DNA from 3 places in the Streptomyces sp. NPDC014861 genome. Region 1 is predicted to be linked to each of the others. Evidence: riboswitches for the same ligand, from Rfam matches in the RefSeq annotation. Region 1 holds a riboswitch; each other region holds the start of a gene.
The links. Region 1 has a riboswitch for thiamine pyrophosphate ahead of ACF1BN_RS16795 (thiamine ABC transporter substrate binding subunit). Riboswitches for the same ligand answer to the same signal wherever they lie in the genome.

Region 1 (9,615 bases):
AACCGCACCGTCGCACCCTCAAGGACCAGCATCAGAACTCCCCGGAGGTCCGCTCGGTCCGCAGCCGCTCCAGGAGCAGCAGCGAGACCGCGCACACCACCATCAGAATCGTCGACAGGGCCATCGCCTGCCCGTAGTTGAGCTCCCCCGGCCGGCCCAGCAGCCGCGCCACCGCCACCGGCAGCGTCGGATTGTCGGGCCGGGCAATGAAGACGGTCGCGCCGAACTCGCCGAGCGACACCGCGAACGCGAACCCCGCCGCGATCAGCAGCGCCCGCCGCACCAGCGGCAGGTCCACCTCGCGCCACGCCCGCCACGGCGACGCCCCCAGCACCGCCGCCGCCTCCCGCAGCCGCTGGTCCACCGCCCGCAGCACCGGCAGCATCGTCCGCACCACGAACGGCACACCCACCAGCGCCTGCGCCAGCGGCACCAGGATCCAGCTGGCCCGCAGATCGAACGGCGGCTCGTCGAGCGTGATCAGGAAACCGAAGCCCACCGTCACCGCCGACACACCCAGCGGCAGCATCAGCAGCGCGTCGAAACCCCTCACCAGCCGGCCCGCCCGCCTGGTCAGCGCCGCCGCCGCGAGCCCCCCGATCACCACCGCGATCGCGGTCGCCGCGACCGCGTACCGCAGCGAGTTCCCCACCGCCTCCAGCGGCGGCACCAGGAACGTCCCCGCCTCGTCCAGCGAACCCAGCGCCCGGTAGTAGCGCAGCCCGTACCCCTCCGGCGTGGCGAAGGACCGCTCCACCAGCACCCCGAGCGGCAGCACCACCAGCACCGCCACCGACACCAGCACCCCGCCGAGCAGCGCCCACTGGCCGAAGCCGCTCGGCCGCCGCGCGGTCAGCTCCGGGGACACCAGCCGCAGCGCCGTCTCCCGCCGCCGCACCGTCCGCGCGTGCACCGCGAGGATCGCGCCGACCGCCACGAACTGCACCAGCGTCAGCACGGCCGCCGTCCGCAGGTCGAGCAGCCGGGCCGTCTGCCGGTAGATCTCCGCCTCCAGCGTCGTGTACCCGTCCCCGCCGAGGATCTGCACGACACCGAACGAGGTGAAGGTGAAGAGGAAGACCATCAGGGCCGCCGCCGACACCGCCGGCACCAGCGCCGGCAGTGTCACCGCCCGCCACGCCGTCCACCGCGACGCGCCCAGCACCCGCGCCGCCTCCTCCTGCCGCGGATCGAGCTGCGCCCACAGTCCGCCGACCGTCCGGACGACGACCGCGTAGTTGAAGAAGACGTGCGCGAGGAGGATCGCCCACACCGTCGTGTCGAGCCGCAGCCCCCACAGCGCGTCGGTGAACCCGCCCCGCCCCACCAACGCCAGGAACGCCGTGCCGACCAGCACGGTCGGCAGCACGAACGGCACCGTGACGACCGCCCGCAGCGCGCTCTTCCCCGGGAAGTCGAAGCGGGCGAAGACATACGCCCCCGGCAGCGCCACCAGCAGCGTCAGACCGGTGGAGGCGGCCGCCTGCCACACGGTGAAGCCGAGCACGCCGAGGATGTCGGGCCGGCCCAGCGTCGTCCCGATCACGCCCAGGTCCCAGGCGCCGGACGGCCGCAGCCCGCGCTCGACGATCGACACGACGGGCCAGGCGAAGAAGACCGCGAAGAACGCGACCGGCAGGACCATCAGGCCCAGCCGCGCCGCGCTCCCCCCGCGGCCACGCCTCACTTGAGGAGCGACGACCACTGCTGGATCCACGCCTCACGCTTCTCGGCGATCTTCTCCGGCGCCATCGTCTGCGGCTTCTCCACGACCACGCCGTGCTTCGTGAACAGCTCGGGCAGCGCGGCGTCCTTCGCCACCGGGTTCACGAACATCTGGAGCGGCATGTCGTCCTGGAACTTCTTCGAGAGCAGGAAGTCGATGAGCGCCTTCCCGCCCTCGGGGTTCTTCGCCCCGTGCAGCAGCCCCGCGAACTCGATCTGCCGGAAGCAGGTGCCGGCGGACACCCCGGTCGGGGCCTCCTTCGGCTGCGGCTCCGCGTACAGCACCTCCACCGGCGGGCTGGAGGCGTAGGAGACGACCAGCGGGCGGTCGCCCTTGGCCTCCTTGCCGCCGGCCGAGCCGGAGAACTCCTGGTTGTAGGCCAGCTCCCAGCTGTCGACGGTCTTCACGCCGTTCGCCTTGAGCTTCTTCCAGTAGTCCTGCCAGCCCTCGTCGCCGTACTGCGCGACCGTGCCGAGGAGGAAGCCGAGCCCCGGGGAGGACCGCTCGGGGTTCTCCACCACCAGCAGATCCTTGTACTCCGGCTTCGCGAGGTCGTCGAAGGTCTGCGGCGGCGCCAGCTTCTTGTCCGCGAAGTACTTCTTGTCGTAGTTGACGCAGATGTCGCCGGTGTCGATCGGCGTGACCCGCTGCTCCTTGTCGAGCCGGAAGGCCTCCGGGACCCGGTCCAGGCCCTTCGCCTCGTAGGTCTCGAAGATGCCGTTGTCGAGGGCGCGGGAGAGCAGCGTGTTGTCGACGCCGAAGAAGACGTCGCCCTGCGGGGAGCCCTTGGTCAGGATCTCCTTGTTGACGGCCTCGCCCGCGTCGCCGGCCTTCAGCACCTTCACGGTGAATCCGGTCTGCTTCGTGAACTCCGCCAGCACCTCCTTGGAGGCGTTGAAGGAGTCGTGGCTCACGAGGGTCACGGACTTCGGCGCCGGCTCCCCCGTCTTGCCCGCGCCCTCGCGGACGTCCTCGGTGGAGCAGGCGGCGAGGCTCGTGACGCCGAGCGCCGCGACCAGCGCGACGGCGGCTGCCTTCTTGGTGTGCATCGGTTGTCCTCCTGGGTGGGACCAGGAAGAGACGCGGCCCTGCCCGCGGCCGGGGACCGGACGCGGGCAGGGCGCAACAGCTCGAGTTACGACCGAACTTCCTACCCAGAATGACCTGGGCAAGGTTCAGAGGGTCTGCGGTCTACGGTTACCGCACTCTCAGCGCTGTGGCGCTCCCCTGTCGGAATATGCAGGTGTGTTCGAGCACAGAGTACAAGGTCAGCGCTCGGAGGCCGCCAGCTGCCCGCAGGCACCGTCGATCTCCTGGCCCCGGGTGTCACGGACGGTCACCGGCACGCCGTGGCGGGCGATGGCGTCGACGAACGCCTTCTCGTCCTCGGGACGCGACGCGGTCCACTTCGACCCCGGCGTCGGGTTCAGCGGGATCAGGTTGACGTGCACCCGCTTGCCCTTGAGCAGCTTGCCCAGCAGGTCACCCCGCCAGGCCTGGTCGTTGATGTCCCGGATGAGGGCGTACTCGATGGAGATCCGGCGCCCGGACTTCTCGGCGTACTCCCACGCCGCGTCCAGCACCTCCCGCACCTTCCAGCGCGTGTTCACCGGCACCAGCGTGTCCCGCAGCTCGTCGTCCGGGGCGTGCAGCGACACCGCGAGCCGGCACTTGAAGCCCTCGTCGGCGAAGCGCAGCATCGCCGGCACCAGGCCCACCGTGGACACGGTGATCCCCCGCTGGGAGATCCCGAGCCCGTCGGGCTCGGGGTCGGTCAGGCGGCGGATGGCGCCGACGACCCGCTTGTAGTTGGCGAGCGGCTCGCCCATGCCCATGAACACGATGTTCGACAGCCGCGCCGGACCGCCCGGCACCTCGCCGTCGCGCAGCGCCCGCATGCCGTCCACGATCTGGTGCACGATCTCGGCGGTCGACAGGTTCCGGTCGAGCCCCGCCTGCCCGGTCGCGCAGAACGGGCAGTTCATGCCGCAGCCGGCCTGCGAGGAGATGCACATGGTCACCCGGTCCGGGTAGCGCATCAGCACCGACTCGACGAGCGTGCCGTCGTGCAGCCGCCACAGCGTCTTGCGGGTGGTGTCGTCGTCGCACGAGATGTGCCGCACCACCGACATCAGGTCCGGCAGCAGCTCCCCGGCCAGCTTCTCCCGCGAGGCGGCCGGGATGTCGGTCCACGCCGCCGGGTCGTGCGCGTACCGGGAGAAGTAGTGGGTCGACAGCTGCTTGGCGCGGAACGGCTTCTCGCCGATCGCGGCGACGGCCTCCTTCCGCTCCGCGGGCGAGAGGTCGGCGAGGTGCCGCGGCGGCTTCTTGGCTCCGCGCGGGGCGACGAAAGTGAGTTCTCCGGGGGCCGGACGAGCCACGGCGGCGTCTCTCCTCAAACAGGCACGAGGTCGGACGTCCCGCGACGGCGGGGAGCACGGCACGCTGGTGCCGGAGCGACCTCACTGGACCGTCCCCGCGGCGGCGAGGACGACGAAAGGGCCCGGGACACACGCCCCGAGCCCTTCCAGAGTACCCGTTGTCCGTCAACCCGCTCCGACGGAGATCACGACCGTCCTCCCGGCCACCGCCGGCGGACGGCGCGGCGCCCGCTCAGCCCGTGCCCACGAACAGCGCGAGCAGCAGCCACACCACCGGCGCCGTCGGCAGCAGCGAGTCCAGCCGGTCCATGATGCCGCCGTGACCGGGGAGCAGCGTCCCCATGTCCTTGATGCCCAGGTCCCGCTTGATCATCGACTCGCCGAGGTCGCCGAGCGTCGCGCTCGCCGCCACCGCCAGGCCGAGGACGAGCCCCTGCCACCAGGTGCCGCCGTCGATCAGGAACTGCATGCACAGCGCGCCGGCCGCCATCGCGAAGGCCACCGCGCCGAACAGGCCCTCACGGGTCTTGCCGGGGCTGATCCGCGGCGCCAGCTTGTGCTTGCCGAACCGCCAGCCGACCGCGTACGCGCCGGTGTCGCTGACCACCGTGAGCAGCAGGAAGGTCAGCACCCTCCACGGCCCGTCGTCGGCGGTCAGCAGCAGCGCCACGAAGGTCGCCAGGAACGGTACGTAGAACGCGGCGAAGACACCCGCCGTGACGTCCTTCAGATACCCCTCGGGGGGTTCCGTCATCCGCCAGACGAGCACCGCGAGCGCTGTCAGGGCCATCGCGACCCAGGCGCCCTCGGGGCCCCGCACGTACCCGGCGACGACCATGGCCGCGCCGCCGACCGCGAGCGGCACCAGCGGTGCCTTGATCGCCTTGCGCTCCTGGAGCCGCGAGGTCAGCTCCCACAGACCGACGACCACGGCCACCGCCACGACGCCGATGAACGCCGGCGGCCAGATGAACAGCGACACGATGATCACTGCCCCGAGACCGACGCCGACCCCTATGGCGGCCCCCAGGTCCCGGCCCGCGTTCTTCTTCTGCCGCGGCGCGGGGGCCGCGGGCGGCGGAGGAGGCGGGACGGGGCTGGGCATGGGCTCCTGCGGGTGCTCGTGCGGCGTCTCGTCACGGAACAGGGGGCCGCCCGGGTGAGCGTCCCCCCGACCGTGTCCGTCCTGGAATCCGCCGGCGGGTACGTCGGGCACGATGGGCATGGGGCGAGTCTGCGCCGCCCGGTGCCGATCGTGGGCGGGACCCGCCGGGGCAGGCCCCTGGTCGGGTCCGCCGAGGCCTGAACCGGCCGCCGGCGCCCCCCAGGATGAGTCGTTCATCAGACCTCGAGCAGCTCGGCTTCCTTGTGCTTCAGCAGCTCGTCCACCTGCGTCACGTACTTCGCGGTGGTGTCGTCGAGCTCCTTCTCCGCGCGGCGGCCCTCGTCCTCACCGACCTCGCCGTCCTTGACGAGCTTGTCGATGGTCTCCTTGGCCTTGCGGCGCACGGAGCGGATCGAGATCTTGGAGTCCTCGGCCTTGCCCTTGGCGACCTTGATGTACTCCCTGCGGCGCTGCTCGGTCAGCTCGGGGAACACCACACGGATGATGCTGCCGTCGTTGCTCGGGTTGACGCCGAGGTCCGAGTCGCGGATGGCCTGCTCGATGTTGCGCAGCGCGCTCTTGTCGAACGGGGTCACCACGGCCATGCGCGGCTCCGGCACCGAGAACGAGGCCAGCTGGTTGATGGGAGTGAGGGCGCCGTAGTAGTCGGCCACGATCTTGTTGAACATCGCCGGGTGCGCACGGCCGGTGCGGATCGCGGCGAAGTCCTCCTTGGCGACCACGACGGCCTTCTCCATCTTCTCCTCGGCCTCGAGGAGGGTCTCTTCGATCACCACATGCTCCTGCGTGTCGTCGCGTTGTGTCCTGCACGGTGTACGACCGGCAGGGCTGTCGTCCAGCCCCGTGAGGGGCGGTTCCCGGTGGGAGACGTGCTCAGGCCCGGGTGCCCTGGTCGCTCACGAGCGTGCCGATCTTCTCACCTGTCACGGCGCGCGCGATATTGCCCTCGGCGAGCAGTTCGAAGACGAGGATCGGGAGCTTGTTGTCGCGGCACAGCGTGATGGCCGTGGCGTCCGCGACCTTGAGGTCGCGGGTGATGACCTCGCTGTACTCCAGCGCGTCGAACCTGACCGCGGCGGGGTTGGTCCTCGGGTCGGAGTCGTAGACGCCGTCCACGCCGTTCTTGCCCATGAGGAGGGCCTCGGCGTCGATCTCCAGGGCGCGCTGGGCGGCGGTGGTGTCCGTGGAGAAGTACGGCATGCCCATGCCGGCGCCGAAGATGACCACGCGGCCCTTCTCCAGGTGGCGCACGGCGCGCAGCGGGATGTACGGCTCGGCGACCTGGCCCATGGTGATGGCCGTCTGCACGCGCGAGTCGATGCCCTCCTTCTCCAGGAAGTCCTGGAGGGCGAGGCAGTTCATCACGGTGCCGAGCATGCCCATGTAGTCGGAGCGGGCCCGGTCCATGCCGCGCTGCTGGAGCTCGGCGCCGCGGAAGAAGTTGCCGCCGCCGATCACGATCGCGATCTGAGCGCCGTCTCGGACGACGGCCGCGATCTCACGCGCGATGGCGTGCACGACGTCGGGGTCGACTCCGAGACCGGTACCGCCGGAGAAGGCCTCCCCGGACAGCTTCAGCATGTAGCGGCCGAGCTTCTTGCCGCTGTTGTCGTCGCCCTGTACGGCGCCCTGATTCATGGAGTTCTCCTCGTGCACATACGAAGGAGGCCATTGCCTTGGGTCCTCGTGGGTTTCCCGTACGGCAATGGCCTCCTCGTCACATCTGCGGTCGTCCCGCGCGGGGCGGGACGACTGTCTCAGACCCTACCCGGGTCCGGTGTCCGTCGCGTGGGCGAAGGACTCAGATGCCGACCTTGATGCGGCTGAAGCGCTTCAGGGTGACACCGGCCTCGTCCAGGATCTGCTGGACGGACTTCTTGTTGTCCAGCGCGTACGGCTGGCCGAGCAGCGTGGCGTCCTTGAAGAAGCCGTTCACGCGACCCTCGACGATCTTGGCGATCGCGGCCTCGGGCTTGCCCTCGGCGCGGGTGGTCTCCTCGGCGATGCGACGCTCGGACTCGACGACCTCGGCCGGGACGTCCTCACGGGTGAGGTACTTCGGCGCGAAGGCGGCGATGTGCTGCGCGACACCCTTGGCGACCTCGGCGTTCTCCTTGTCGAGCTCGACGAGGACACCGATCTGCGGCGGGAGGTCGGGCATGGTGCGGTGCATGTACGCGGCGACGTAGCCGTCGGCGTAGGCCGCGAAGCGGTCCAGGACGATCTTCTCGCCCAGGTTCGCGTTGGCCTCGTCCACGAAGGCCTGCACGGTCTTGCCGGCCTCGATCTCGGAGGCGAGCAGGGCCGCGATGTCGGCCGGCTTGGTCTCGGCGACGTGGGCGGCGAGCGCGTTGGCGACGGCCAGGAACTTGTCACCCTTGGCGACGAAGTCCGTCTCGCACTTCAGCTCGACGATGACACCGGAGGTGTTGTCGTCGGCGATGAGGGAGACCACGGCGCCGTTCTCGGCAGAGCGGCCCTCGCGCTTGGCGACACCCTTCTGGCCCTTGATGCGCAGGGCCTCGACGGCCTTGTCGACGTCGCCGCCGGCCTCTTCGAGGGCCTTCTTGCAGTCCATCATGCCGGCGCCGGTGAGCTCACGGAGCTTCTTGACGTCAGCGGCGGTGTAGTTCGCCATGAGTCTGTTTCTCTCTCGAAGTCAGAAAGATCTACGAAGATCTACGGCGGGACGGCGGGGGCTTCATGGGCCCCCGCCGTCACCTCCGTGGTGTTCCGGAGTGCGGAAGGGTCAGGCCTGCTCGGCCGGAGCGTCGGCCTCGGCGGCCGGGGCCTCGACCTCGGCGGCCGGGGTCTCGACCTCGGCCTCGGCCTCGACGGCCTTCTCGGTCTCGGCGGAGGCCTGGACCTCGGCACCGGCCTCGTCGGCCTTCTTCTCGCCCTCGAGCAGGTCGCGCTCCCACTCGGCGAGCGGCTCGCCGGCGGCCTTCTCGCCCGGCTTCGAGTCACCGGTCGCGGCACCGGAACGGGCGATGAGGCCCTCGGCGACGGCGTCGGCGATCACGCGGGTGAGCAGGGTGACGGAGCGGATCGCGTCGTCGTTGCCCGGGATCTTGTAGTCGACCTCGTCGGGGTCGCAGTTGGTGTCGAGGATCGCGACGACCGGGATGTTGAGCTTGCGAGCCTCGCCGACGGCGATGTGCTCCTTCTTGGTGTCGACGATCCAGACGGCGCTCGGCACCTTCTGCATCTCGCGGATACCACCGAGGGTCTTCTCCAGCTTGGCCTTCTCGCGAGAGAGGACCAGGAGCTCCTTCTTGGTGAGACCCGAGGCCGCGACGTCCTCGAAGTCGATCTGCTCGAGCTCCTTGAGGCGCTGCAGACGCTTGTAGACGGTCGAGAAGTTGGTGAGCATGCCACCGAGCCAACGCTGGTTGACGTACGGCATGCCGACACGCGTCGCCTGCTCGGCGATGGCCTCCTGGGCCTGCTTCTTCGTACCGACGAACATGACGGAGCCACCGTGGGCCACCGTCTCCTTGACGAACTCGAAGGCGCGGTCGATGTACGACAGCGACTGGAGCAGGTCGATGATGTAGATGCCGTTGCGCTCGGTGAAGATGAAGCGCTTCATCTTCGGGTTCCAGCGACGGGTCTGGTGACCGAAGTGGACGCCGCTCTCCAGCAGCTCCCGCATCGTGACGACGGCCATGGCCGTATCTCCTTGGGTTTCTCGGTTGTGTTCCTGACGCCCCGGCGCGCCGTGCCACGAAGGACCGAAAGGCGCTGCCACCGCGCTCAGCGAGACGAGTGGCGGGGCGTGCGAAGTCGACCCGGTGACCCGGGTCGCCATAGGAAGTGTACGGGACCCCGGGAGCGCCGGGTGACGGCACTGTCCACAGGCCGCCCGTCGTCCACAGAAAGCAACCGTCCCCGTCACCGACCGTACGCACCGGGCACGCTCACCCCATGCACACGACGACACTCCTCCTCGCCCTCACCCTCTGGTGGCCCCTGGGCCCACCCGCCCCCGACATCCTCCGCCCCTGGCAACCCCCCGCCGGCCCCTACGCCGCGGGCCACCGGGGCATCGACCTGGCGGCCCCCGAAGGCACCACCGTCCGTGCCCCCGCCACCGGCACCGTCACCTTCGCCGGCCCGGTGGGCGGCCGAGGCACCCTCACCCTCACCCTCCCCGGCACCGGCACACCCCCGCTGCGCACCACCTTCACCCCCGTCACCCCCCTGGCCCGCACCGGCGACCACGTCCGCGCCGGAGACCCCGTCGCCACCGTCGCCCCCGGCACCCACTGCCCCCGCTCATGCCTCCACTGGGGCCTCCTCCGGGGCGACCAGTACCTCGACCCGCTGTCACTGCTGAGGAGGGCACCGTCACGCCTGCTGCCGCTGACGGAATGAGACGA
Region 2 (9,615 bases), on a different contig from region 1:
GTCAGCATCTCGTACAGGACGACGCCGCAGGCGTACACGTCGGCGCGGGTGTCGGCGGTGCCGTGCTCGATCTGCTCGGGGGCGAGGTAGGAGACGGTGCCGAGGACCGCGCCGGTGGTGGCGGTCGCCGAGCCGACCGAGCGGACCAGCCCGAAGTCGGCGACCTTGACCCGGCCGTCGTCCCCTATCAGCACGTTCTCCGGCTTCATGTCCCGGTGGACGAAGCCGGCCCGGTGCGCCGCGCCGAGCGCGGCGAGGACCGGCTCCAGGATGTCCAGGGCGGCGCGGGGCTGGAGGGCGCCGCGCTCGCGGAGCACGTCGCGCAGGGTGCAGCCGGAGACGTACTCCATCGCCAGGTAGACGTACGCGCCCTCGGCGCCCTGGTCGAAGACGGCGACCACGTTCGGGTGCGCGAGGCGGGCGACGGACTTCGCCTCGCGGATGAACCGCTCGACGAAGACCGCGTCGGCCGCCAGGGCGGGGTGCATCACCTTGAGCGCGAGGACGCGGTCGAGGCGGGTGTCGACGGCCCGGTAGACCGTGGCCATCCCGCCGACGGCGATGCGCGCGTCGACGCGGTAGCGGCCGTCGAGCAGCCGCCCGACGAGGGGGTCCTGAAGGGTCGTGTCCACGGCGTCGAGTCTACGAGCCGGTACGGACGCCCCGCCCCGCGTGCCCCGACCGCAGCACGCTTGTGACGTACCCCGCTCCGCTCCGGGGTCAGAACGCGGGGCGTTCCGGGTCCAGCCGGGCGCGGCCCTCCACGGGGGAGGACGCCTCCGCGAAGTGGCGGCGGGGGATGCGGCCCGCGCGGTGCGCGAGGCGGCCCGCCTCCACCGCGTGCCGCATCGCCGAGGCCATCAGGACCGGCTCCTGCGCACGGGTGACCGCCGAGGCGAGCATCACCGCGGCGCAGCCCAGCTCCATCGCGAGCGCCGCGTCCGACGCGGTGCCCGCGCCGGCGTCCAGGATGACCGGCACGCCCGCGCGCTCGGTGATCAGCTCGAAGTTGTGCGGGTTGCGGATGCCGAGGCCGGAGCCGATGGGGGAGCCGAGCGGCATGATCGCCGCGCAGCCCACGTCCTCCAGCTTCCGGGCCAGGATCGGGTCGTCGTTGGTGTACGGCAGGACGGTGAAGCCGTCGTCCACCAGGGTCTCGGCGGCGTCGAGGAGCTCCACGCCGTCGGGCAGGAGGGTCCGCTCGTCCGCGACGACCTCCAGCTTGATCCAGTCGGTGCCCAGCGCCTCCCGGGCCAGCCGGGCGGTCAGCACGGCCTCGCCCGCCGTGTAGCAGCCCGCCGTGTTCGGCAGGACGCGGATGCCGAGCCGGTCCAGGACGGAGAGGACCGAGCCCTGCACGGTCGGGTCGAGGCGGCGCATGGCGACCGTGGTCAGCTCGGTGCCGCCGGCGACCAGCGAGCGCTCCAGGACGTCCAGGCTGGGGGCGCCGCCGGTGCCCATGATGAGGCGGGAGGAGAACTCCGTACCGCCGAGGACGAACACGTCGTCGGACATCGCGCTCAGCCTCCCTGCACCGCGGTCAGGACCTCGACCCGGTCGCCGTCGGCGAGCAGCGTCGTCGCCCACTCGCCGCGCGGCACCACCGCCTCGTTGACGGCGGCGGCGACCCCGGCGGGGGCGGTGGTGAGGCCGGCGACCAGGGAGGCCAGGGAGACGGGGGCGGCGAGGGCGCGCGGCTCGCCGTTCACGGACACGGACACGTTCATGCGGGCTGCTCCTGACGTACGGGCAGAGCGGTGGGGAAACGGTGGGGGGAGAAGGGGCGCGCCTCTTCGGGGAGGACGCCCGTGGTGAGCGCCTCCGCCATGACGTCGCCGGTGACGGGGGTGAGGAGGATCCCGTTGCGGTAGTGGCCGGTGGCCAGGTGGAGACCCGGCAGGGCGCTCGGCCCGAGCACCGGCGCGTTGTCGGGGGAGCAGGGGCGCAGTCCGGCCACGGTCTCCGTGAGCGGCAGCTCGGTGAGGCCGGGGACCAGCTCGTGGGCGTCGCGCAGCAGCTCGTACACCCCGCCGGCGGTCACCGTGGTGTCCCAGCCCAGCTCCTCGCTGGTGGCGCCGACGACCAGCTCGCCGTTCTCGCGCGGCACCAGGTAGACGTGGCTGCCGCGCACCACGGCCCGGACGGTGCGGGAGAGGAAGGGGGCGTACGGGGCGGGGATCCGCAGCCGCAGGACCTGGCCCTTCACCGGGCGGACCGGCGGCAGCACCGCCTCGGGCACGCCCGCGAGCCGGCCGCTGAGGCTGCCCGCGGCGAGCACGGTCAGGCCCGCGGCGAGCTCGGTGCCGTCGCCGAGGACGACCCCGCGCGCCCGTTCGCGGGCCACGACGAGCCGCTCCGCGAGCGCCCGGTGGAAGACCACCCCGGCCCGCTCGCAGGCCGTGAGCAGCGCGGCGGCCAGCCGGCGCGGGTCCACCTGGTGGTCGCCGTCCACCCGGAGCCCGCCGCGCACCCCGGGCGCCAGCATGGGTTCGAGCCGGCGGCACTCGCGGCCGCTCAGCCACTCGGAGGCGAGCCCGCAGCGGGTCTGGAGGGCGTGGAGTTCGCGCAGGTGGGCCCGGTCGTCGGTGTCGAGCGCGACCGCGAGGGTGCCGCAGGCGCGGTAGCCGACGTCGAGGCCGGAGGCCTCCTCCAGCTCGGCGACGAACGCGGGGTAGCGCGCCGCCGAGGCGAGGTTGAGCCCGAGGAGGGTCTCCTCGCCGTAGTGCAGTTCGGTGACGGCGGCGAGCATCCCGGCCGCGACCCGCGCGGCCCCGCCGCCCGGGTCGGGGTCGATGACCGCGACGCTCAGCCCGCGCAGGGCCGCCCGCCAGGCCGTGACCAGGCCGATGACGCCGCCTCCGACGACGAGCACGTCGGTGGTCGGCCCGGTCGGGCGTGAGGTCGGCTCGTTCTGGTGTGCTTCGGAAGAACGCATGGGCGTTCCCGCCCCTCCCTTCGCCGGCATGACCCGGATCAGGTTCGTACGGTCGGAGGCCGGCCAGCCCCCCTCTCAGCCCGGTGCGTCCGGGCTCCCGCGAGTGGTTGTGCCCGCCACCCTAGCCCCCGCGGCCGGGGTGCCACAGGGCACCTCCCTTCCTGACGGATCGTCAGCTGCGTAAGGTGGACGGGTGAGCGAGCAGAAGCAGACCCAGCGGCACGTCGTGATCGTCGGCGCGGGCATGGCGGGCGTGCAGACCGCCGTCGCCCTGCGCGAGCAGGGCTTCGAGGGCCCCGTCACCCTCATCGGCGCCGAACCCCACCAGCCCTACGACCGGCCCCCGCTCTCCAAGGCCGTCCTCCTCGGCAAGGCCGAGCACTCCGCCTTCGACGTCGACTTCGAGTCCCTCGGCGTCGACCTCCGGCTCGGCCTCGACGTCACCGGGGTGCGCCCCGCCGAGCGCGAGCTCGTCACCGAGGCGGGACGCTTCCCGTACGACACCCTCGTCCTCGCCACCGGCGCCCACCCGCTCACGCTGCCCGGCACCGAGGGCGTCCCCGGCGTCCACCTGCTGCGCACCCTCGACGACGCCGTCCGCCTCGGCCCCGTCCTCGCGGGCGGCGGCCCCGTCGTCGTGGTCGGCGCCGGCTGGATCGGCGCCGAGTTCGCCACCGCCGCGCGCGAGGCCGGCTGCGCCGTCACCGTCGTCGAGGCCGCCGCCCTGCCGCTCGCCGGCGCCCTGCCCGCCGAGGTCACCACCGCCATGGCCGGCTGGTACGCCGAGAGCGGCGCCGAACTCCTCACCCACGCGCGCGTGGCCACCGTCCGGCCGGGCGCCGTCGTCCTCGCCGACGGCCGCGAGCTGCCCGCCGACTCCGTCGTCGTCGGCATCGGCGCCCGCCCCGCCACCGACTGGCTCGCGGGCTCCGGCATCGCCCTCGACCCCGGCGGCGCCGTCACGGCCGACGACCGCCTCCGTACCTCGCTGCCCGAGGTGTACGCGGTCGGCGACTGCGCCTCCTTCCCCTCCGCCCGCTACGGCGAACGGCTCCTCGTCCACCACTGGGACAACGCCCTCCAGGGCCCCCGCACGGTCGCCGCCTGCATCACCGGCTCCGAGGGCGCGGAGCCGCAGCCGTACGACCCCGTCCCGTACTTCTGGTCCGAGCAGTTCGGCCGCTTCGTCCAGTACGCCGGCCACCACGCCGGCGCCGACACCCTGGTGCGGCGCGGCGACTCCTCCGGCGGCTCCTGGTCGGTGCTCTGGCTGCGCGACGGGGTGCTGGTCGCGCTGCTCGCCGTCGGCCGCCCCCGCGACCTCGCCCAGGGGCGCAGACTCATCGAGGCCGGCGCCGCCGTCGACCCCGAGCGCGCCGCCGACCCCGCCGTCCCGCTCAAGTCGGCGGTCCTCCGGAGTGGCTCCTGACCCCCGGACGGAGGCGACGGGGGTGGCCCGACTACCGGCTGTCGGTCCCGGATGGCAGGCTTGTCCCGTGACCGAGATTGACGCAAACATCGATGCTCTCGTCCCCGCCTGGCTCTACCTCCCCGACATCGCGGAGATGCTCGACGTCGAGGTGACGCGGGTGCGGCAGCTGGTGAAGGAGGGCCAGCTGATCGCCGTGCGCCGCGGAGAGAACAACGCGCTCCAGGTGCCCGCCGCCTTCATCCAGGGCGACAAGGTCGTCAAGGGCCTCGCCGGCACCCTGACGCTCCTCAGGGACGACGGCTTCTCCGACGAGGAGATGCTGGAGTGGCTCTTCACCCCGGACCCGACCCTGCCCGGCACCCCCGCGCAGGCCCTCGGCGAGAATCGCGGTACGGAGGTGAAGCGCCGCGCCCAGGCGCTCGCCGTCTGACACACCGGACCAGCACCGCCGGTGCCGCGGCCCCGCGCCGCGGCACCGGCACCACCCGACGGGGGGAACCACCATGCCCACACCTCGTGAGCGGCTCGCCGACGCCCGGCTCTACCTGTGCACCGACGCCCGGAAGCGCCAGGGCGACCTGCCCGCCTTCCTGGACGCCGTGCTCTCCTCCGGCGTCGACATCGTGCAGCTCCGCGACAAGGGCATGGAGGCGGGCGAGGAGCTGGAGCACCTGGCCGTCTTCGCCGAGGCCGCCCGCCGGCACGGCAAGCTCCTCGCCGTGAACGACCGGGCCGACGTCGCCCACGCGATCGGCTCCGACGTCCTCCACCTCGGCCAGGGCGACCTGCCGGTGCCCGCCGCCCGCGCCGTCCTCGGCGACGAGGTGCTGATCGGACGCTCCTGCCACGCCGGGTCCGAGGTGGACGCGGCCGCCGCCGAGCCCGGCGTCGACTACTTCTGCACCGGCCCCTGCTGGCCCACCCCCACCAAGCCCGGACGGTACGCCCCCGGCCTCGACCTGGTGCGGTACGCGGCGGGGCTCGCCCAGGACCGCCCCTGGTTCGCCATCGGCGGCATCGACGAGACCAACCTGGACCAGGTGCTGGACGCCGGCGCCCGCAGGATCGTCGTGGTCCGCGCGCTCACCGAGGCCGACGACCCGGCCGCGGCCGCCGCGTCCCTCGCCAAGCGCGTCCGGGAGCGCGCGGACGCCTGACACCCGCGGCGGGCACGACGCCTCACGGACGGAGCAACCGCCCGGAAGGCGACCGGACGCCGGCTTCCGCGCGTCCGGCCCCGGTACGACGCCTTCCGGCGGCGCGAACCGCCCGGAAGGCGTCGTACCGGTGTCCGAAAACGTGTCCACCACTCGGACGCGGTTTCCGCGCCACCTGGACCCCGTCTAACCTGCCGGTATGGCCCTTGGAACCGCTTCCGTCCGTTCGGACCGCGCGCGCACGGTCCGCGAGATCCTCGCCTCCGGCAGCACGTCGTACTCCTTCGAGTTCTACGCGCCCCGGACCGAGAAGGGCGAGCAGGGCCTCTGGAACGCCCTGCGCCGCGTCGAGGCCGTCGGCCCCAGCTTCGTCTCCGTGACCTACGGCGCCGGCGGGTCCACCCGCGGCGGCACCGTCAAGGCCACCCAGAAGATCGCCTCGGACACCATCCTCACCCCGGTGGCCCACCTCACCGCCGTCGACCACTCGGTCGCCGAGCTGCGCAACGTCCTCGGGCAGTACGCCGACGCCGGCATTCGCAACATGCTCGCCCTGCGCGGCGACCCGCCCGGCGACCCGCTGGGCGACTGGGTCGAGCACCCCGAGGGCGTCCGCTACGCCGCCGACCTGGTCCGGCTCATCAAGGAGTCCGGCGACTTCTGCGTCGGCGTCGCCGCCTTCCCCGAGATGCACCCCCGCTCCGCCGACTGGGACACCGACATCCGGCACTTCGTCGACAAGTGCCGGGCCGGCGCCGACTACGCGATCACCCAGATGTTCTTCGACCCGGAGAACTACCTGCGGCTGCGCGACAGCGTCGAGAAGGCGGGCTGCGACACCCCGATCATCCCCGAGGTCATGCCCGTCGTGAACGTGAAGACCCTCGACCGGCTGCCCCAGCTCAGCAACGCCGCCTTCCCCGCGGATGTGAAAGAACGCATCCTCGCGGTCAAGGACGATCCCGCCGCTGTACGCTCCATTGGTATCGAGTTCGCGACGGAGTTCTGCGCGCGCCTGCTGGACGAGGGTGTCCCGGGACTGCACTTCATCACGCTCAACAGCTCCACCGCGACGCTCGAGATCTACGAGAATCTCGGACTGCACCAGCAGTCCTGACCGGTCGTACCCGCCCCGACCCGCGGCGGAGGCCGTAGAGAGGGGCTTCGGGGCATGGGGTGGACGACGGTCCTCTACATCGCGTTCGGTCTGGTGGCGCTCTGGCTGCTGGGCGAGGTGCTCCTCCAGTACAAGGCCCGACTGCGCTGGCGGATCCTCGCCTTCTGCGGCTTCCTCGGCGTGGTCGTCGGCGTGCTGCTGGCGTCGACGGTGGTGATCATCGCCGGCGCGGTCGCCTTCGCCGTCGGCCAGACCTTCGTCACCCTCTCCTTCCGCCGCGGCTTCTCCACCGGCTGGGCGATCGGCGGCAACCCCGGCGCCAGCCGCCGCCGCAAGGCGGGCCGGGCCGTCGATGCGGGCCCCACCCTCGAAGTCTCCGGCCTCTCCTACGAGGACTCCGCCGCGGCCCACGCCCCCGGGCCCGACGCCGACGAACTGCGCGCCGGAGCCGAGCAGCCGTCCGTCTACGAGCCGCAGCCGCTGCCCGAGGACACCGGCCAGTACGGCGTCTACGGCGGCGGGCAGCCCGACCGGACCGAGCAGGCTCCCGCGTACGGCGGCTACGACACGGGCGCGTACGACCCCGGCGCCTACGGCACCGCGGCCTACGGCAGCACCGACGGCTACGACGGCGCCGGTCACGACTCCGGCGGCTACGCGCCTGCCGGCACCCCCGCGCCCGCGTACGACACCTACGCCGCCGGGTACGAGCAGCAGCAGCCCGGCTACGAGCAGCAGCCCGGCTACGACTACGGCGCGAGCGGCGCCCCGCAGCAGTACGCCGCCTACTCCGACCCGTACATCGGCCCCGGCACCGACGGCCAGCAGTACACCTCGTACTACGGCGACTCCTACGCCGCCCCCTCGTACAGCTACGACACCCCGCCCGGCGGAGTCTGGGTCCCGCAGCAGCGCGACACCGACGAGCAGCCGCCCCAGGCGCACGCCCCGGGCCAGTACGGCTACGAACAGCACCCCGACGAGCAGTCCCGGTACCGCTACTGAGGCCCTGTCCGGCCGGGCGCCGTCCTGTCCAGGAGGAGGCCCGGCCGGGAGGCCGTCCGGTCGGGTCAGGTCACCGGGAGCCGCGGAACTCCGCGCCCTCCACGATCAGCCCGGCCACCAGCGCGCCCGACATGCCCGCGTGGGCGAGCCCGCCGCCCGGATGCGACCAGCCGCCGGCGAAGTACAGCCCGGGCACCGGGGAGAGATTGGGCGCCGGGAGCCACTCCCCGCGGGCGTCCGCCAGCGCGGGGCCCGGCACCTCGGCCGTCCCCGTCGCCGCCCGTACGTCCCCCGGGGTGCGGACCTCCTGCCAGAGCAGCCGCTCGGCCAGTCCCGGCACGGCCCGCGCGGCGGCCTCGACCATCCGCGCGGCGAACTCCCGGGACTCCTCCTCCGACTGCGGCCGGACCAGCGCGGAAACCGTCACCGACTCGTGGTCCGCGTCGGGCCGCAACGCCGGATCGTCCGGCCGCAGCACCGTCACCGTGGGCCGCCCGCCCTCCCCGTCGCCGTGCACCACCGTGCGGTGCGCCGCCCCCTCCTCGCGGGAGCCGCGGAGGGCCAGCAGGACGGTCAGACGGCTGGTGCCGTGCCGCTGGAAGTGCGTCCACTCGTCGCTGTACCGCCACGGCAGGACCTGCTCGCGGTAGAGCTCCGGCACGGGCGCGCCGACCACCACGTGGTCCGCCTCCACCGCCTCGCCGGACTCCAGCCGCACCCCGACGGCCCGCTCGCCCGCGCCTTCACCCTCGGTCACCACGTGGTCGACGGGGGCGTCGAAGACGAACGCGACCCGCCGCTCCAGGCAGCGCCGGTACACCGCGTCCGCGAGCGCCCGGATGCCTCCGGCCACGTACCAGCTGCCGAAGGTCTGCTCCATGTAGGGCAGGACGACGGCGGACGCCGGGGCGCGCGACGCCGGGAAGCCGTAGGACTCCGCGTACGAGTCCAGGAGCGCGATCAGCCGCGGGTCCCGCAGCTCCCGCTCGCCGACCTGGGCGAGCGTCCGCGTCGGACGCCGCAGCAGCCCCGCCTTGAGCGCCGGGTACGGCTCACGGGCCAGGTCCTTCGCCCGGGCGGGCTGCGGCTCCTCCAGGAGCGGACGGCGGGTCCGGTCCCACGCCTCGCGGGCCCTCACCAGGAACTCCCCCCAGCACTCGCCCGCGCCCCCGCCGAGCGCGGCTTCCAGGGCGGCGATCGTGCCGGCCCGGGAGGCGTTCGGCAGGTCCACGCGCGTGCCGTCCGCGAAGACGTGCCGGGCGGCCGGATCGACCTGGCTCAGCCCGACGCACTCCTCCAGCGGCTTCTTCCCCGTCTTCACGAACAGATCGCGGTACACCGCGGGCAGGTGCAGCAGCCCGGGGCCCGTGTCGAAGGCGAAGCCGTCCCGCTCGAAGCGGCCCACCGCGCCGCCGTACGTCGACGTCCGCTCGTACACCGTCACCGCGTGCCCGGCGATCGCCAGCCGTGCCGCCGCCGCCATGGCGCCGAGACCCGCGCCGACCACCACAATCCGTCCCATGTCAGGGACCCTATCGGCCCCCGCCGACAGATCGGTCCGCAGGTGGGCCGCCCTCGGCCGCCGCCAGTCTGCGCTCCTCGCGACGCTGCGCCCGACGGCGCCGGAAGCGCCGGATCCTGGAGGCGAGGAAGATCAGCAGCCACACGCCGAGCGCCAGCAGCACGGCGGCGATCACCGCCGCCGCCACCGGATGGAACATCGCGAAGGTGATGATCCCGGCGACGCCGAGGTCCTCGGCCGTGCTCAGCGCGATGTTGGAGAACGGGTCCGGCGAGGTGTTCACCGCCATCCGGGTCCCCGCCTTGACCAGATGGCTCATCAGCGCCGTCGAACCGCCGACCGCGCCCGCCGCCAGCTCCGGCAGCGAACCGCTCTCACCGGCCAGCAGCGCCGCCACCACGGCCCCCGCGACCGGCCTGATCACCGTGTGGACGGAGTCCCACACGT
Region 3 (9,615 bases), on a different contig from region 1:
CGAGGTCGCCGACCGGCTGGGCTACCGCCCCTCCGCGGCGGCTCGCACGCTCCGCACCGGCAAGTCGGGACTCATCGGCCTGACCGTGACCACGTACGGGGATGAACCTTTCACCTTCACGGAGTTCGCCTACTTCGCGGAGATGGCCAGGGCCGCCACCTCGGCCGCGCTCGCCCGCGGCTACGCCCTCGTCATCCTTCCCGCGACCTCACGCCATGACGTCTGGTCGAACGTCGCCCTCGACGGCACCGTCGTCATCGACCCGTCCGACCACGACCCGGTCGTCACCGAGCTCGTCCGCCAAGGCCTCCCCGTCGTCTCCGACGGACGCCCCGCCGGCACGCTCCCGGTGACCGCCTGGGTCGACAACGACCACGAGGCCGCCGTCCTCGACCTCCTCGACCACCTCGCCGACGCCGGCGCCCGCCGCATCGGCCTCCTCACCGGCACCACCACCGACACCTACACCCGTCTCTCCACCACCGCGTACCTCAACTGGTGCGAGCGGGTCGGACAGGACCCCGTCTACGAGGCATATCCGGCGCACGATCCGTGCGCGGGCGCCGTCGCGGCCGACCGGCTGCTCGCCCGCCCGGACCGTCCCGACGCCGTCTACGGCCTGTTCGACCCCAACGGCACCGATCTCCTCGCCGCCGCCCGTCGCTACGGTCTGCGCGTCCCCGAGGACCTGCTGATCGTGTGCTGCAGCGAGTCCACCGTCTACGCCACCACAGAGCCGCCCATCAGCACGCTCTCGCTCAAGCCGCGGCGGATCGGCACCGCCGTCGTCCAGCTCCTCATCGACGCCATCGAGGGGATCGAGAACGACGGTCCGGTCGAGCAGGTGATACCGACCGAACTCATCGTCCGCACCTCCTCGCAGCGCCGCTCGCCGCGGACGACCGTCAGCCCGCCGCGCTCGCCCGCGAAGGACTGACCCTCACGCGCGGGTGCGACCGCACCCCCGATCCCGGCCGCGCCGAAGGAGCGGCCGGACGCACGACATCAGAACGACCGCGAACGAAGCCCCCGTCCCGCCCTCTGCCCGTGGGCGGAGACGGCGAAACCGGCCGCCTGCCGGTCCCGACCCTGGACTGGACCTTCTCAATTCGGGCGAAACAACCGGTGAACCCGGAGCGAACCCGGATTCACCACCCCTGGTGCGTCACACAGGCGGACCCTCATTCCTATGATGGGCGCACGACACCGCGGACCTCCCCGACCAGGCCGGTCCGCGATGTGCAGGGCATCGCGACGGTGGTGGAGGGGTCGATGACTCAGGGGGCCGGGCAGGATCCCGTGGAACGCACGGCGACATTGCGTGACTTCCGCGTACCGCCGTACGCCCGCGTGCCCGTACAGGGCCACACGGCCGAGCGGCCTCCCACGCCCTCCGATCCCACGCTCCACCTGGGCACGCGCCCGGCCGCGTTCCCGGAACCGGTCGGCTTCGGAGCCCCGGCAGCGGCGCCCGTACCGACTCCGGCGCCCGTACCGACTCCCGCTGCCGTACCGACTCCGGCTGCCGAACCGGCTCCGGCTGTCGTACGGGCCCCGGCTGTCGGACAGGCCCCGGCGCAGCACCCGGAGCCCGTCGCGTACCCCGAGTCCACGTCGTACCCGGAGTCCACTCCGTACCCCGAACCGGCCCCGTACGCCGAGCACAGCGGACCCGCGCCTTCCGCCGCCCCCGCATCGGCCTCTGTACCCACGCCGGCCGCAGCGGCCGCGCACCCCGCGCCGCTCCCCCGCGTCACCCAGGTCCACTCCGGCGCCGGCTACCCCGCCGAGTTCCCGGACGGCTACACCCCCACCGAGCGCGACCTCCCGGTCATCCAGCGCGGCGACACCGTCCAGGTGCCCGTCGCCCCGGCCGCCGCCCCGGCGCCCGCGCCCACCGGCGACGGCCCCGGCCCGCTCTTCGTCGTTGGCGACGTCCACGGCTACCTCGACGAACTCGTCGAGGCCCTCCACGCCCAGGGCCTGATCGACGAGAACGGCGGCTGGGCCGCGGGCAACGCCCGGCTGTGGTTCCTCGGCGACTTCACCGACCGCGGGCCCGACGGCATCGGCGTCATCGACCTCGTCATGCGGCTCTCCGCCGAGGCCGCCGCCGCCGGCGGGTACTGCAAGGCCCTCATGGGCAACCACGAGCTGCTCCTCATCGGCGCCAAGCGCTTCGGCGACACCCCGGTCAACTCCGGGGCCGGCACCGCCACCTTCCAGGCGGCCTGGCTGCTCAACGGCGGGCAGAAGCACGACATGGACCGCCTCCAGGACGTCCACCTGCAGTGGATGTCCCGTCTCGACGCCGTCGTCCACGAGGACGACCACCTGCTGCTGCACTCGGACACCACCGCGTACCTCGACTACGGCCAGACCATCGAGGACGTCAACGAGACCGTTCACGAGATCATCCGGCGCAACGACGCCGACGAGGTCTGGGACCTCTTCCGGAAGTTCACCAAGCGCTTCGCCTTCCGCGACGAGGCCGGCCCGCAGGCCGTCCAGGAGCTGCTGGGCACCTACGGCGGATCCCGGATCGTGCACGGCCACAGCCCGATCCCGTACCTCCTCGGCCAGGTCGGCACGGAGGATGGCGAGGAGGACTCCCGCCCGGCCGTCGAGGGCCCGCACGTCTACGCCGACGGGCTCGCGATCGCGATGGACGGCGGCGTCACCATGGCCGGAAAGCTGCTGGTCGTCCAACTCCCCCTGGGGGACTGACTCTCACCCAGCGCATCCGGTACAGGCGATTTCCGGAAACCCCCTGTCAGCACGCCCGCTCACGGCCCTACCATCGGTCTCCCTAGGTAGGCAGGCTCTCCTCCGCTTCCGCCCGGACCGCCGTTCTCCACGGTCGGTCCCGGCCCACCGAGCATCGGGGGATGCACATGAACGTGGCTCCGCACCTGCTGACCGAGGACCGCGCCGATTACGAGCGCGTCCTCGACGAGGCACTGCGCACCGCGCCGGAACGGCCGGAACTCGCCGGAGCGGGAACGCGGCTGACGGCCGCCCAGCTCCGGGTGATGGCGCTGAACGCGACAGCACTCATCACCGCCGCGGCGGCGAGCGAGTACGAGCACTTCGTCAAGGTGCGCGAGCAGTGCCGCGCCGCGTCCAACCGGCCGCGGACCCCCGCCCCCGACGAGTCGCCGGGCGCCGTCGCGGTCCTCACCACGCTCGTGCCGGTCCTCGCGGGCAGCGCGTCCGTGATCTTTCTCCTGGTCGGCGCCGTGGTCCACCTGCTCGTCCCGGCCGCCGCCCTCGGCACCACCCTGCTCACCGCGGGCCTGGTCTTCGGCGCCCTCGCCGCCGCCGGCCTCCTCTGCGCGGGCGTCGGCCTCCTGCTCACGGCGCTCCGCAACAGCCCGGCCGAGAGCCACGTCCCCGACGACGAGCTCACCCGGGCCCGCGCCGACTGGCGCCACGCCCTGCTCGAACGCGGCGTCGTCCCCTTCCTCCAGGCCGCCCTCACCACCCCCGAGACCGGGCACACCCCCGAGCGCACCCCGACCCCGGCCCCGGCCCCCGGACCCGATCCCGCACCCCTCCCTGACCCGCCGCCCCCGACACCGACCCCGTGAAACGGAGCCTCTGACACGGAGCCCGTGACCTGGCCCCGTGAAACGCAGCCTCCGGAACGGAACCCGCGACGCGGACCCGTGACCCGGCCCCGTGAAATGGCCCTGTGAAACGGCCCCGCGAAATGGCCCCGTGACGCGGACCGGCCCGCGGTCCCCCCGTGGACCGCGGGCCGGGGATCAAGGTGACGCGGGCAACTGCTCGGCCAGGGACCCGAACCGCTGCTCGGCCGGAGGCGCGAGTCGCTCCCGCTACTCGGCCAGGGGAAGGTAGACGCGGTTGCCGGCGGCGGCGAACTCGGCGGACTTCTCCGCCATGCCGGCCTCGATCTCCTCCTGGGTGCCACCGTGCTCACGGCGGATGTCCTGCGAGATCTTCATCGAACAGAACTTCGGGCCGCACATCGAGCAGAAGTGCGCCGTCTTCGCGGGCTCCGCCGGAAGCGTCTCGTCGTGGAACTCCCGGGCGGTGTCCGGGTCGAGGGCCAGGTTGAACTGGTCCTCCCAGCGGAACTCGAACCGTGCGTCGGAGAGTGCGTCGTCCCACTCCTGGGCACCGGGGTGCCCCTTGGCGAGGTCGGCCGCGTGGGCCGCGATCTTGTACGTGATGACACCGGTCTTCACGTCGTCGCGGTTCGGCAGGCCCAGGTGCTCCTTCGGCGTGACGTAGCAGAGCATCGCCGTGCCCCACCAGGCGATCATCGCGGCGCCGATGCCGGAGGTGATGTGGTCGTACGCGGGCGCGACGTCCGTGGTCAGCGGGCCGAGCGTGTAGAACGGCGCCTCCTCGCAGATCTCCTGCTGGAGGTCGATGTTCTCCTTGATCTTGTGCATCGGGACGTGGCCCGGGCCCTCGATCATCGTCTGCACGTTGTGGCGCTTGGCGATCGTGTTGAGCTCGCCGAGCGTCTTCAGCTCCGCGAACTGCGCCGCGTCGTTGGCGTCCGCGATCGAGCCGGGGCGCAGGCCGTCACCGAGCGAGTAGGTGACGTCGTACGCCGCCAGGATCTCGCAGAGCTCCTCGAAGTTCGTGTAGAGGAAGTTCTCCTTGTGGTGCGCGAGGCACCAGGCGGCCATGATCGAGCCGCCGCGCGAGACGATGCCGGTCTTGCGGCGCGCGGTGAGCGGCACGTACGGCAGGAGCACGCCGGCGTGCACGGTCATGTAGTCCACGCCCTGCTCGGCCTGCTCGATGACCGTGTCCTTGTAGATCTCCCAGGTCAGGTCCTCGGCCCTGCCGTCGACCTTCTCCAGGGCCTGGTAGAGCGGCACGGTGCCGATCGGCACGGGGGAGTTGCGCAGCACCCACTCGCGGGTGGTGTGGATGTTGCGGCCGGTGGACAGGTCCATGACCGTGTCGGCGCCCCAGCGGGTCGCCCAGGTCATCTTCTCCACCTCCTCCTCGATGGAGGAGGTGACCGCGGAGTTGCCGATGTTGGCGTTGACCTTCACCAGGAACCGCTTGCCGATGATCATCGGCTCGATCTCCGGGTGGTTGACGTTGGCCGGCAGCACCGCGCGGCCCGCCGCGATCTCCTCGCGGACGACCTCGGGGGAGACGTTCTCCCGGATCGCCACGTACTCCATCTCCGGGGTGATCTCGCCCCGGCGGGCGTACGCGAGCTGGGTCACGGCCTGCCCGGCGCGGCCCCGGCGGGGCAGCCGCGGACGGCCGGGGAAGACCGCGTCGAGGTTCTTGAGCCCACCGCCGCGCGGCGAGGTGTGCTTGATGCCGTCGTCCTCGGGGCGGACCGGGCGGCCCGCGTACTCCTCGGTGTCGCCGCGCGCGATGATCCAGTTCTCGCGGAGCGGGAGGAGGCCCCGGCGCACGTCGGTGTCGACGCCGGGGTCGGTGTACGGACCGGACGTGTCGTACAGCGTCACGTCCTTGCCGTTGGTGAGGTGGACCTGGCGGACCGGTACCCGGATGTCGGGGCGGGAGCCCTCGACGTACCCCTTGTGCCAGCCCGGCGTGCGCTCGCCGTCGGCGTCGTTCTGGTCGGAGGCAGGCGTGCGTGCATCCTGAATGGTCATGAGACCGAATCTCCCTACGCCGGCATTACCCGGTAACAGGTTCGGCGGTCGGCGCAGCCTCCTCCCGTACGTGTCCGCGTACGGTGATCAGCGCCCTCTCAGCCCGGTGCTCCGAGCTCCCGCGTGTGCAAAGGTGCCACCACGCTAGCGCCCTCCCGGGCGTGCTGAACAGTGGGCCCCCTCCGTTCTTGCGATGATCGGTCGGTGACTTCCTCGCAGCAGACCCCCGATCCGCACGGCCACGACCACGGAAACGGGCACGGGAACGGGCCCGGCCCAGGCGGTGGTCCCAGCGGTCAGGGCGGTGGTGCGGGCCCAGGTGCCGGCGGCGGTCCAGGCGGGCCCGGCCACGGAGGCCATGGCGGGCATGGCGGCCATGGCGGGCACGGGCACAGCCACAGTCACGGGCCCGCGGCGCCCGTCTCCCGTCATCTGCGCAGGGTCATCGCCGCCGTTCTCATCCCCTTCGCCACCGCCGTGGTCGTCGGTCTCGCGGTGCTCTGGCCCGGCGGCACGCCGGCGCACGAGCGGACCGGCGTCGGCTTCGACCGGCAGACCGAACAGGGGAAGGTCGTCGCGGTCGAGCGGGTGGACTGCAAGGACGTGAACGCGGCGCAGGTGCCGCCCACCGGCGACACGACCACCCCGCAGGGCCGCGAGGCGGTCAACGGGCAGCAGGGGCAGTGCGAGAAGGCGACGATCGAGATCACCAGCGGTCCCGACAAGGGGCGCCGGTTCACCGAGATCGTGCAGCCGGACGCCCCGCGCCAACTCGACGAGGGACAGGGCGTGGTGGTCGCCTACGCCCCCGACGCCCCGCGGGACCTGCAGTACTCGGTGACGGACGTGAACCGCAAGGTGCCGATGGCGGTCCTCGCCGGCATCTTCGCGCTCGCGGTCGTGCTCGTCGGCCGGATGCGGGGCGTGATGGCCCTGATCGCGCTCGCGGTGAGCTTCCTGGTGCTCACGCTCTTCATCCTCCCCGCGATCCTGGAGGGGTCGAACCCGCTGGTCGTGGCGGTGGTCGGATCGAGCGCGATCATGCTGATCGCGCTCTACATGTGCCACGGCCTGTCGGCCCGCACCTCGGTCGCCGTCCTCGGCACCCTGATCTCGCTGCTGTTGATCGGACTGCTCGGGTCCTTCTTCATCGGCTGGGCCTCGCTCAGCGGCAACACCGACGACTACACCGGGCTCATCCACGGTCTCTACCCGGAGATCGACATGTCCGGCCTCCTGCTGGCCGGTGTGATCATCGGTTCGCTCGGTGTCCTGGACGACGTGACCGTCACCCAGACCTCGGCGGTCTGGGAACTTCACCAGGCCGACCCGCGGATGGGTCCGCGCGCGCTCTACCGGGCCGGCATCCGGATCGGCCGCGACCACATCGCCTCGGTGGTCAACACGCTGGTCCTGGCCTACGCCGGTGCCGCGCTCCCGCTGCTCCTGCTCTTCACCATCGCGCAGAGCAGCATGGGGACGGTGGCCAACAGCGAGCTGGTGGCGGAGGAGATCGTCCGGACCCTGGTCGGGTCGATCGGTCTGGTCGCCTCGGTGCCGGTCACGACGGCGCTCGCGGCTCTGGTGGTGTCGGCCGACCGTCCGGCGGAGGAGGCAGGAGCCCGGACTCCGGGCCGCGGCGGACGGCGACGCCGCGCCAAGTGACGCGCGCACGACGCCCGTACGGGACCCTTCCGCCTCGACGGCAGCCCTACGGATCGGGGCACACCCGGCCCCACGGATCGGGAGGCGCACCCGGCCTCACGTATCGAGGCGCGCACCCGGCCCCACGGATCGGGGCACGCACCCGGCCCCACGGATCGGGGTACGCCGGTGTTCAGACACCCGGATCGGACACCGCTGTCGGAGGTACGGATCGCGCCTCCGCTGCCGGGGATACGGATAGCGGCCCCGCTGTTTGGGGTATGGATCGGGACGCCGGTGCCGGCAGCGTGCAACGGAACGCCGGTGTCGGGGGTATGGATCGCGGCGCCGGTGTCGGCAGCGCGGAGCGGGACGCCGCTGCGAGCCGTACGGAACGGGACTCTGCTGTGAGCGGTACGGAGCGAGGCGCCGGTGTCGGCCGTACGGAACGGGCGCCGGCGTCAGGCGTACGGAGGGCGTCGGTCAGGCCGGGCCCGCGCTCTCCTCGGCGAGGATCCGGCCGAGCGCGGCCTCCAGGCTGTCCTCGAAGTCGCCGAGCGTCTGCTCCTGGCCGAGCGGGACGAGCTTGTCCGTGCGGTCGAGGAAGGCGACGAGCGGCGGGGCGCTGGCCCGGAACAGCGCGCGGTCGCCGCCCACCTGGAGCCGGATGGAGACGTCCGACAGCCCCTCGGGCTCGGTCGGGGCGATGTGGACGTCGCCGTCACCGCTCGGGCGGTTGATCCCGTCGAGCAGCAGCTCCCGGCCGAACGCCCACGTGACGGGCGCGTCCCCGGGAAGGTGGAAGGTCATCCGCACCGCGTAGGGATCCCGGGTCTCGTATCGCAGTTCGACCGGGATCTTGAAGGAGAGCTCCTCCGAGACGAGGAAGCTCATCAGGACCTCGGCCTGAACCGACTCTCGCATCATGTACCCCGCAGTAGATGGAGCAGTTGTGTAAACACAGCTGCTGAAAGCTGTGACCGAAACGGCCAGGAATGATCCCCCGTGGCCCTCTTGACGCAATCGTGCTGTACGCGCTAGCAGATCACAAGGAGTGATTTTTCAGATACTGATAGAGAAGGCGAGCGAACTGAAGAGACTTCCGATCTCCGTGCGTAGTCGCTCGACTGCTGGGAGCAACCGTTCTTCCTGGTGAAGAGGGAGGGAAATGGCCAGAGTGGCGGCCATGGAGCCCACTGTGACGGGGATTGCGGCGCAGACCGTGCCCAGCGCATATTCCTGACGCTCCACCAGGGGCTCCATTCGCCCCAAACTACCCAAACGCTCCAAAAGCATCCGGCGATTACTCACCGTGTACGGAGTGATCGCTTCGACCGGATGGCGATCGAGGTGGTCTTGACGAGTTTTCAGATCGAGTTGACTGAGCAGACACTGCCCGATGGCATGCGCGTGACCGGTCTCCCGGAAGTCGGCCCATTCCTCGACCGCGGGGGAGTTGGCAGTGTCCGCGACGGAGACGAGTTCGATCTCGCCCTCGTGGTACAGGGCGAAGTAGACCGGCACACCGATCTCGTCCCGCCAGCGGGCGAGGGAGTCCTCGATCTTGGTGCGACGATTCTGCACAGCCCCGCCGCCGGCCAGACGGGCGGCTGCCTCGCCCAGATAGAACGCACCCTTGTCGCGGAGCAGATAGCCCTCGTGCGTCAGGGTGCGGAGAAGGTGGTACGTCGTGGGCAGCGGGAGACCCGTCTCCCGGGCGAGCTGCTTGGCGGGGGCACCGTCCGCGTGGGAGGCCACGGCCTCCAGAAGTCTCAGCGCCCGTTGCACCGAGCCGATCAGGGTCGGCGCAGCTGTCTGCGTAGCCATGGCCAAAGGTCACCCCCAGGCGTGACAACGGATGCGTCGCACCCGCTCGCGGGGGCCGCCCCCGCGCACCCGCCGGGCCTGGGACACCGATGGGGTCCGATGGACCGGACCCCTCAGGGACGAGTGGGAAACCGCAGATCTGCCGGAGATCTACGCCCGTAGTCCCCGACTCGGCGGAGTTCTGCCACTCTAGTGGCTCGTCCTCGCCCCCACTGGTTTCCACCAGTGCGTTCCCCCTGCCGGGCTAACGCCCGGCAGGCGCCGAATACCGATGAGTAGCTTGTGCTACCAGTCGCGGTCCGACTTCGACGAGGACCCGAACTTCCGCACGGCGTAGATGAGTCCGGCGACGAGCGCGACGAACAGCAGCACCTTGAAGAGCAGACCGATCACGAAGGTGAGGACGCTGGTGATGAATCCGCCGAAGACAAGCAGGACCAGGGCGGGTATCGCGATCCACTTCACCCACCACGGCAGTCCCGCGAGAATCTCCTGTACGGCCATGGTTCTCTCCCTCGCTCTC

Region 2: linked by a shared signal. The riboswitch ahead of thiO (glycine oxidase ThiO) and the one ahead of ACF1BN_RS16795 (thiamine ABC transporter substrate binding subunit) in region 1 are both predicted to bind thiamine pyrophosphate.
Region 3: linked by a shared signal. The riboswitch ahead of thiC (phosphomethylpyrimidine synthase ThiC) and the one ahead of ACF1BN_RS16795 (thiamine ABC transporter substrate binding subunit) in region 1 are both predicted to bind thiamine pyrophosphate.

The regions. Positions count from the first base shown of each region.
Region 1 covers NZ_JBIBWV010000007.1:98,519-108,133, forward strand. Annotated here, with positions in the region: gene ACF1BN_RS16785 (ABC transporter ATP-binding protein) at 1-32, opposite strand, end outside; gene ACF1BN_RS16790 (ABC transporter permease) at 32-1,645, opposite strand; gene ACF1BN_RS16795 (thiamine ABC transporter substrate binding subunit) at 1,684-2,775, opposite strand; TPP riboswitch at 2,856-2,965, opposite strand; gene rlmN (23S rRNA (adenine(2503)-C(2))-methyltransferase RlmN) at 2,995-4,107, opposite strand; gene ACF1BN_RS16805 (phosphatidate cytidylyltransferase) at 4,340-5,449, opposite strand; gene frr (ribosome recycling factor) at 5,449-6,006, opposite strand; gene pyrH (UMP kinase) at 6,107-6,871, opposite strand; gene tsf (translation elongation factor Ts) at 7,035-7,871, opposite strand; gene rpsB (30S ribosomal protein S2) at 7,983-8,903, opposite strand; gene ACF1BN_RS16830 (murein hydrolase activator EnvC family protein) at 9,161-9,610, shown strand.
Region 2 covers NZ_JBIBWV010000004.1:322,976-332,590, reverse strand. Annotated here, with positions in the region: gene pknB (Stk1 family PASTA domain-containing Ser/Thr kinase) at 1-632, opposite strand, end outside; gene ACF1BN_RS11000 (thiazole synthase) at 721-1,515, opposite strand; gene thiS (sulfur carrier protein ThiS) at 1,521-1,727, opposite strand; gene thiO (glycine oxidase ThiO) at 1,724-2,935, opposite strand; TPP riboswitch at 2,933-3,046, opposite strand; gene ACF1BN_RS10985 (NAD(P)/FAD-dependent oxidoreductase) at 3,129-4,364, shown strand; gene ACF1BN_RS10980 (Rv2175c family DNA-binding protein) at 4,432-4,797, shown strand; gene thiE (thiamine phosphate synthase) at 4,871-5,524, shown strand; gene metF (methylenetetrahydrofolate reductase [NAD(P)H]) at 5,724-6,641, shown strand; gene ACF1BN_RS10965 (hypothetical protein) at 6,696-7,646, shown strand; gene ACF1BN_RS10960 (phytoene desaturase family protein) at 7,717-9,168, opposite strand; gene ACF1BN_RS10955 (DUF4126 domain-containing protein) at 9,179-9,615, opposite strand, start outside.
Region 3 covers NZ_JBIBWV010000018.1:59,234-68,848, forward strand. Annotated here, with positions in the region: gene ACF1BN_RS27935 (LacI family DNA-binding transcriptional regulator) at 1-937, shown strand, start outside; gene ACF1BN_RS27940 (metallophosphoesterase) at 1,273-2,727, shown strand; gene ACF1BN_RS27945 (hypothetical protein) at 2,889-3,590, shown strand; gene thiC (phosphomethylpyrimidine synthase ThiC) at 3,840-5,621, opposite strand; TPP riboswitch at 5,616-5,754, opposite strand; gene ACF1BN_RS27955 (YibE/F family protein) at 5,793-7,286, shown strand; gene ACF1BN_RS27960 (SsgA family sporulation/cell division regulator) at 7,749-8,189, opposite strand; gene ACF1BN_RS27965 (IclR family transcriptional regulator) at 8,328-9,092, opposite strand; gene ACF1BN_RS27970 (DUF5326 family protein) at 9,378-9,596, opposite strand.